Regions from separate parts of the Enterococcus sp. DIV0724b genome, predicted to be linked through region 1. Evidence: predicted binding sites of a transcription regulator. Region 1 holds the regulator's gene; the other holds the start of a gene.
The links. Region 1 encodes HrcA, which represses chaperone genes, less so after heat shock. Its sites were predicted from a motif close to TTAGCACTCNNNNNNNNNGAGTGCTAA; they were not measured.

Region 1 (3,431 bases):
CATGTAGTCGATGATTTTGTTATCAAAGTCATCTCCACCTAATTCGTTATCTCCGGCAGTTGATAACACGTCGAATACGCCATCACCTAATTCAAGGATCGATACGTCAAATGTACCTCCACCAAGGTCAAACACTAACACTTTTTCGTCTTTATCTGTTTTGTCTAAACCATAAGCTAATGCAGCAGCTGTTGGTTCGTTAACAATACGTTCTACTTCTAAACCAGCAATTTTACCAGCGTCTTTTGTTGCTTGACGTTGTGCATCATTGAAGTAAGCAGGAACAGTAATAACTGCTTTATCCACTTTTTCACCTAAATAGTCTTCTGCGAAGCCTTTTAAATATTGTAAGATCATTGCAGAAATTTCTTGTGGTGTATAAGATTTGCCATCTGCTTCTACTTTATAACCTGCTTCGCCCATATGACGTTTGATTGAGGCAATTGTATGTGGGTTAGTTACTGCTTGACGTTTTGCCACTTCACCTACTTGAATTTCACCATTTTTAAAAGATACTACTGAAGGGGTTGTGCGGTTACCTTCTGGATTTGCAATAATTTTTGCTTCTCCGCCTTCTAATACTGCAACTGCTGAGTTTGTTGTTCCTAAGTCAATACCAATAATTTTACTCATAATTAATGTTCTCCTATCTTCTATTTTAATTTTTTTCAATTTATATTATACAAACATATTTTATGCTGCTACTGAGCAACAATAACCATGCTTGCTCGTAAAACACGATCATGTAACTTATAACCTTTTTGTAAGACTTCAACGATTGTATCTGCAGGTGTTTCGTCACTTGCTGGAATCGTTTGAACTGCTTGATGTAGATTAGGATCAAATACTTCGCCCATTGTTGGGATTTCTTCGATTCCTTCGTCTTTTAATGCAGCTTGTAAACTTTCAAGAACCATTGAAATACCTTTTTTCAAACTTGTACCTTGTTCATCATCAACTTCGATTGCCATCGCACGTTCAAGGTTATCAAGTGACGGCAATATTTTTTTGCCTAAATCTTGTGATCGATAGCGTACAAGCAACTCGCGCTCATTTTTGAAGCGATTGCTCATATTGGCAATTTCAGCACGTGCTCTTAAAAATTTGTCTTCCATTTCTGACAATTCAGCTTGAGCTTTTTCTAATTCTGTCATCTCAGCTTCTGTTTCAGAAACACCAGAATCGTCAATTGCTTCCATATGTTCTTCGTGTTCTTCATGAATTTCTTCGTTTGTCTCTTCTTTATTACTCACTCTGGCAACTTCCCTTCTCATTTCCGTAGAATTATTAGAATTCTATATTTTCAACTTTTTACTTACTCATCTAGAAAACGATAATAAGCACCAAGTTTTGACGCTAATTCATTGCGGAAAACATCCACTAAACCAAACATTTTTGAATATGGCATACTTGTCGGTCCTAATAAAGCAATAGTTCCTTTACCGTGCCCTGTTACTTCATATGTCGCGGTAATCATACTCATATTATCCAATAGATTATTTCCTATTTCTGAGCCGATACGAATCGCAATTGGGGAGTCCGCTTCAGCTGTTAACAAATGCGTGATAGCATCTGTATTTTGCATAAATGAATAAACTGATTTTAATTGATCGATATCTTGTTTCACACCAAAATCTAATACATTCATGCGGCCACTGACAAATACTTTCTCTTCAAATGCATGACCTAACATTGCATCGAATAAATTCATCATGCCGTCTGGTGTTTGAAAATAACGGTGTAAAATCATTGGAATTTCTGTTCTCAAGCGATGATAAACCGTTAATAATGGTTGTCCCACAAGCTTGTCGTTTATGATTTGCGTCATTTTCTCTAGATCTTGGCTGGAAACGGAAGCAGGTATTGCAAACACTTGGCTTTCTACATTTCCTTTATCTGTTACGATAACCGCTATGATTTGTCGGTCATTTAAAGGAACAATCCGAAAACCTGTTAGTTTCCGTTCTTTCACCTCAGGACCTAACGAAAAAGCTGTGTAACTAGTCAGGTCAGAAAGGATTTCAGCGGATTGTTCAATGATGTCATTGATCTCATGAAACTCTTTTCCAAAGGAATGACGAATTGTTTCTAATTCATCATGTGCAACTTGTGTTGGACTTAGTAAATGATCCACGTAATAGCGATAACCATCCATTGAAGGAATTCGGCCAGAAGACGAATGTGTCTTCAATAGTAAACCGTGTTCTTCTAAAGCCTTCATATCATTACGAATCGTTGCAGAGCTTGACTTAATTCCATCTTCCATCAACTTCTTTGATCCCACAGGTGTTCCTGTATTCGTGTATTCTTGGATGATAAGTCGCAAAATATTCTTTTGTCTTTCAGTTATCATAGTTACCACCCTTCATTAGCACTCATGTTATTCAAGTGCTAATACAATTATTAATATATCAAGTTCCTTTAAAATTGTCAAGAGAAAAACAATCTTTTTTAGCACTCTTTATGACTGAGTGCTAAAAAAAAGACGAGAGTCGTTCAAACTCTCGCCTCACTCTATAGAATCCATCCCAACAATCGTTTTTTTAAGTTCACTCTTTCTCAATAAGAAATTCTTCAAATACATCATTCCCTACAAAAAGTCCCTGTTCGGTAAGTTGGATATGACTGGCATTTTCCAATAATAATCCTTTTTGAACCAGATTAGGAATCGTTTCTTTGTAAACCTGATCCAATGATAAACCAAATTTTTCTTTAAAACGCTCTTTTGAAACACCTGACATTTTTCGTAAACCCAAAAAAAGTTCTTCTTCCATTTGATTATTCAATGTCAAAATCTCTGTTTCAACTGTGGGCAGCTGATTTTCTTTTAATGGTTTTAGATAATGTTGAATCGGGCCATGGTTACGATACCTTGTATGTCCTAAATAACCGCTGGCACCTGCTCCGAATCCATAATAGTGATCATTGTTCCAGTAAACTAAATTATGCTGGCTTTCTTGTCCCTTTAAAGCAAAATTACTTACTTCATATTGATGTCGCCCTGCCTTTTCCATCGCAATAATCGTTTCTTCAAACATTTGCGCTTCAACATCTTGATCTGGCAACTGCAAGCGACCTTGTCGAACCCAGTTCATAAACATCGTTTTATTTTCCAAAATCAAAGAATATAATGAATAGTGAGGTAAATCAAGTTCAATCGCTCGTTTCAAGGTATCTCTAAATCCTTCTAGCGTTTGGCCCGGCAATGCATAAATTAGATCAATACTCACATTTAGAAAATCTTCTTTTTCCAAAAGTTTCATCGTTTCATAAACATCTTCTGCAGTATGCTTACGTCCGATTTTTTTAAGCAATTTATTATCAAATGTCTGAACCCCCATAGACAAACGATTTATGCCATATTCTTTCATCACATGCAGCTTTTCTTGTGTTAAATCACCAGGATTTGCTTCTATTGTAAATTCATTTGT
Region 2 (3,431 bases), 910 kb from region 1:
CTGCTTCTGTTGTTAATAATAATGCAGCAACTGAAGCAGCATTTTGTAATGCTGAACGTGTTACTTTGGTTGGGTCAACGATTCCTGCTTCTACCATGTTTACCCATTCGCCATTTGCAGCATTAAAACCAATACCTAAATCGATATTTTTTAATTTATCAACGATTACTGAACCTTCATATCCAGCATTTTCAGCAATTTGACGGATTGGTTCTTCTAGAGCACGAACAACGATTTTCACACCAGTTGCAACATCGCCTTCAGCATCTAACGCAGCAACTTTGCCAATTACATTTACTAAAGCTGTACCACCACCAGATACCATACCTTCTTCAACAGCGGCACGAGTAGCGTTCAATGCATCTTCAATACGTAATTTTAATTCTTTTAATTCTGTTTCCGTTGCAGCTCCAACTTTAACAACTGCAACACCACCAGCTAATTTCGCTAAACGCTCTTGTAATTTTTCACGGTCAAAATCAGATGTTGTTTCTGCAATTTGGTTTTTGATCAATTGAACACGCGCATCGATACCAGCTTTTTCGCCAGCACCTTCAACGATTGTTGTATTATCTTTATCAACAACAACTTTGCTTGCATTACCAAGATTTTCGATCGTTGTATCTTTTAATTCAAGACCAAGATCTTCAGTAATCACTGTGGCACCTGTTAACATCGCAATATCTTCAAGCATTGCTTTACGACGATCCCCAAATCCTGGTGCTTTAACAGCGACAACATTGAAAGTTCCACGAATTTTATTTAAAACAAGTGTTGGTAACGCTTCTCCATCAACATCATCCGCGATGATCAATAATGGACGGCTTTGTTGTAAGATTTGTTCTAACAATGGCAAGATATCTTGGATGTTAGAGATTTTTTTGTCAGTAATCAAGATATATGGATTTTCTAAAACAGCTTCCATTTTATCATTGTCTGTTACCATGTATTGAGATAAGTAGCCGCGGTCAAATTGCATTCCTTCAACAACGTCTAATTCAGTTTCGATCCCTTTCGATTCTTCGATCGTGATCACACCATCGTTTCCAACTTTTTCCATTGCATCAGCAATCAATTGTCCAACACGTTCTGAGCCAGAAGAAACAGCTGCCACTTGCGCGATTGCTTCTTTTGAATCAACAACAGTTGAAATGTTGTGTAATTCTTCAACTGCAGCTTTTGTGGCCAATTCGATTCCACGGCGGATTCCTAAAGGATTCGCACCAGCAGTAACATTTTTTAAGCCTTCACGAACGATTGCTTGTGTTAATACTGTCGCAGTTGTTGTTCCGTCTCCTGCAATATCATTTGTTTTAGAAGCAACTTCAGAAACTAATTTAGCACCCATATTTTCAAAGTGATCTTCTAATTCAATTTCTTTTGCAATCGTTACACCGTCATTTGTGATCAATGGTGAACCGAAAGATTTTTCCAAAACAACGTTACGACCTTTAGGACCTAATGTTACTTTTACTGTGTCTGCTAAAATATCTACTCCACGAAGCATTGCTGCACGCGCATCTTCTGCAAATTTGATTTCTTTTGCCATAATTCCTTCACCTCAAAAATTTTATTTTTTATTTTAAATGATTTTTTATGTTTAAAAATGAGTTACTCGACGATCGCAATAATGTCTTTACCAGAAACGATCAAATAATCATTTCCTTCATATTTAACTTCTGTACCTGAATATTTTTCAAACATTACGGTATCGCCTACTTTAACATCGGCAGGAACTTTTGTACCGTTCTCTAAAACACGGCCTTCACCTACTGCGATAACATTTCCGGTTTGAGGCTTTTCTTTGGCAGCAGATGCTAAGACGATGCCTCCTACTGTTTTTTCTTCTTCTTTCGCGACTTCAATAATGACGCGATCGCTTAATGGTTTTAACACAATAAATCCCTCCATAAAAAATATTTATCTTTTTTAGCACTCTTAGTTAACGAGTGCTAACTCACACTATTTATAATACTCATTTCCCTATCGTTTTGCAAGTCTTTTGACTAATTTTATAAAATAATTCTTCCTTCATTTTTTTGGACATGAGATTATCTTTTTACACTTTTGTACATTGCAACGCACAAGTCCCTTAATTTAGATTACTATATTTCTTCACTCTGATCCATTTCATGGTAAAATAAGAACAGAAAGAGAGGCGATTAAAATGAAACAACGAATCACCGGAGCTTTGACGATAACTGGACTTTATTTGATTATTGCAAATGTCGGTAACTTCTTTTTTGGAGTGAGCAGACGTTTTGATTGGACCACTACTTTATGGGAAGCAGCATTTTTCTTTGTATTTATTTTTCTATTATTAGGATATCGCAATAATCATCGAAAATAACAACCTGCTAAATTAAAAGCAAACTATAATGTACTTTTTCCGCTATGTAAATGTTGAAAGGAGTTTTTTTTCTATGCCTACAAATCTGTCTATTAAAAAACTAAGTTTTACAATGATCCTTCTATATGGCATCGTATTCTTTTCGCCTTTTCTTTTCAAGCCTTTTTCACGTGATATTATAATTAGTGCTACAACTGTCACGTATATTCTTGGCGCTGTTTTAATGATCTGGCTTTATTTTAAAAATAAAAAAACTGCTAGTACAATAGTAGAACAAGAGGCTAAGCTTACGTCTCCTGTATTTACTTTATTACTTGGATTCAGTGGAATTTTTATTGCCATGATTATTCAAGCGATCGTTTTTAGTATCGAAACAACAATCACCGGAGCTAAGCCTAGTTCAGAAAATACCCAAAACATTATCGCAGTTATTCTGGCTAACCCACTCTTTATTTTAGCAACAACTATTGGAGGTCCTATCATGGAAGAATTTGTTTTCCGTCGTTCTTTGATTGGCTTGACAGAGGCGTATACTGGTTTTTGGATTTCAGCTATTATTAGTTCTTCCTTATTCTCTGTTATTCATCAAGATGGGCATTTCTTTGTTTATTTTTTCATGGGCTTCTTTTTTGCCGTACTGTATAAAATGACTGGGAAAATTTGGACTTCGATCATTGCACATTGTGGGATGAATACGCTCGTTGTCATTGCCCAACTTATGTTGCACTACGGAAATATTGAACTACCTAAATAATGAGTTAAACAAGTCTCTGAACAATAAAACCTCCTATGATTGCATTTCTTACAAAATTGCAATCATAGGAGGTTTTTCTTATTCTTTTTCGTCTTCGACTTCCGTCTCAGCTAATTCATTATCGTGGTGTAAGAAGTAAATCAACGTTTGTAATTCATTTGTCAAATCAACATTTTGAATTAAAACATCTGTGGGCGCTACTAAACGGGCTGCTGTAAAGTTTAAAATACCTTTTACTCCAGCATCTGCTAACTGACTCACTACTTCTTGCGCTTTACGTGCTGGCAATGTCAAAATTGCTACCTCGATTTGCTGTACACGAATTTG

Region 2: groES (co-chaperone GroES) is a predicted target of HrcA. The motif match lies at 1,930-1,956, and genes of this name have one in related genera.

Annotation. Positions count from the first base shown of each region.
Region 1 covers NZ_CP172890.1:1,391,409-1,394,839, reverse strand. Annotated here, with positions in the region: gene dnaK (molecular chaperone DnaK) at 1-633, opposite strand, end outside; gene grpE (nucleotide exchange factor GrpE) at 702-1,274, opposite strand; gene hrcA (heat-inducible transcriptional repressor HrcA) at 1,316-2,353, opposite strand; gene hemW (radical SAM family heme chaperone HemW) at 2,550-3,431, opposite strand, start outside.
Region 2 covers NZ_CP172890.1:2,299,321-2,302,751, forward strand. Annotated here, with positions in the region: gene groL (chaperonin GroEL) at 1-1,549, opposite strand, end outside; gene groES (co-chaperone GroES) at 1,612-1,896, opposite strand; gene IGJ02_RS10595 (hypothetical protein) at 2,168-2,350, shown strand; gene IGJ02_RS10600 (CPBP family intramembrane glutamic endopeptidase) at 2,436-3,104, shown strand; gene IGJ02_RS10605 (redox-sensing transcriptional repressor Rex) at 3,183-3,431, opposite strand, start outside.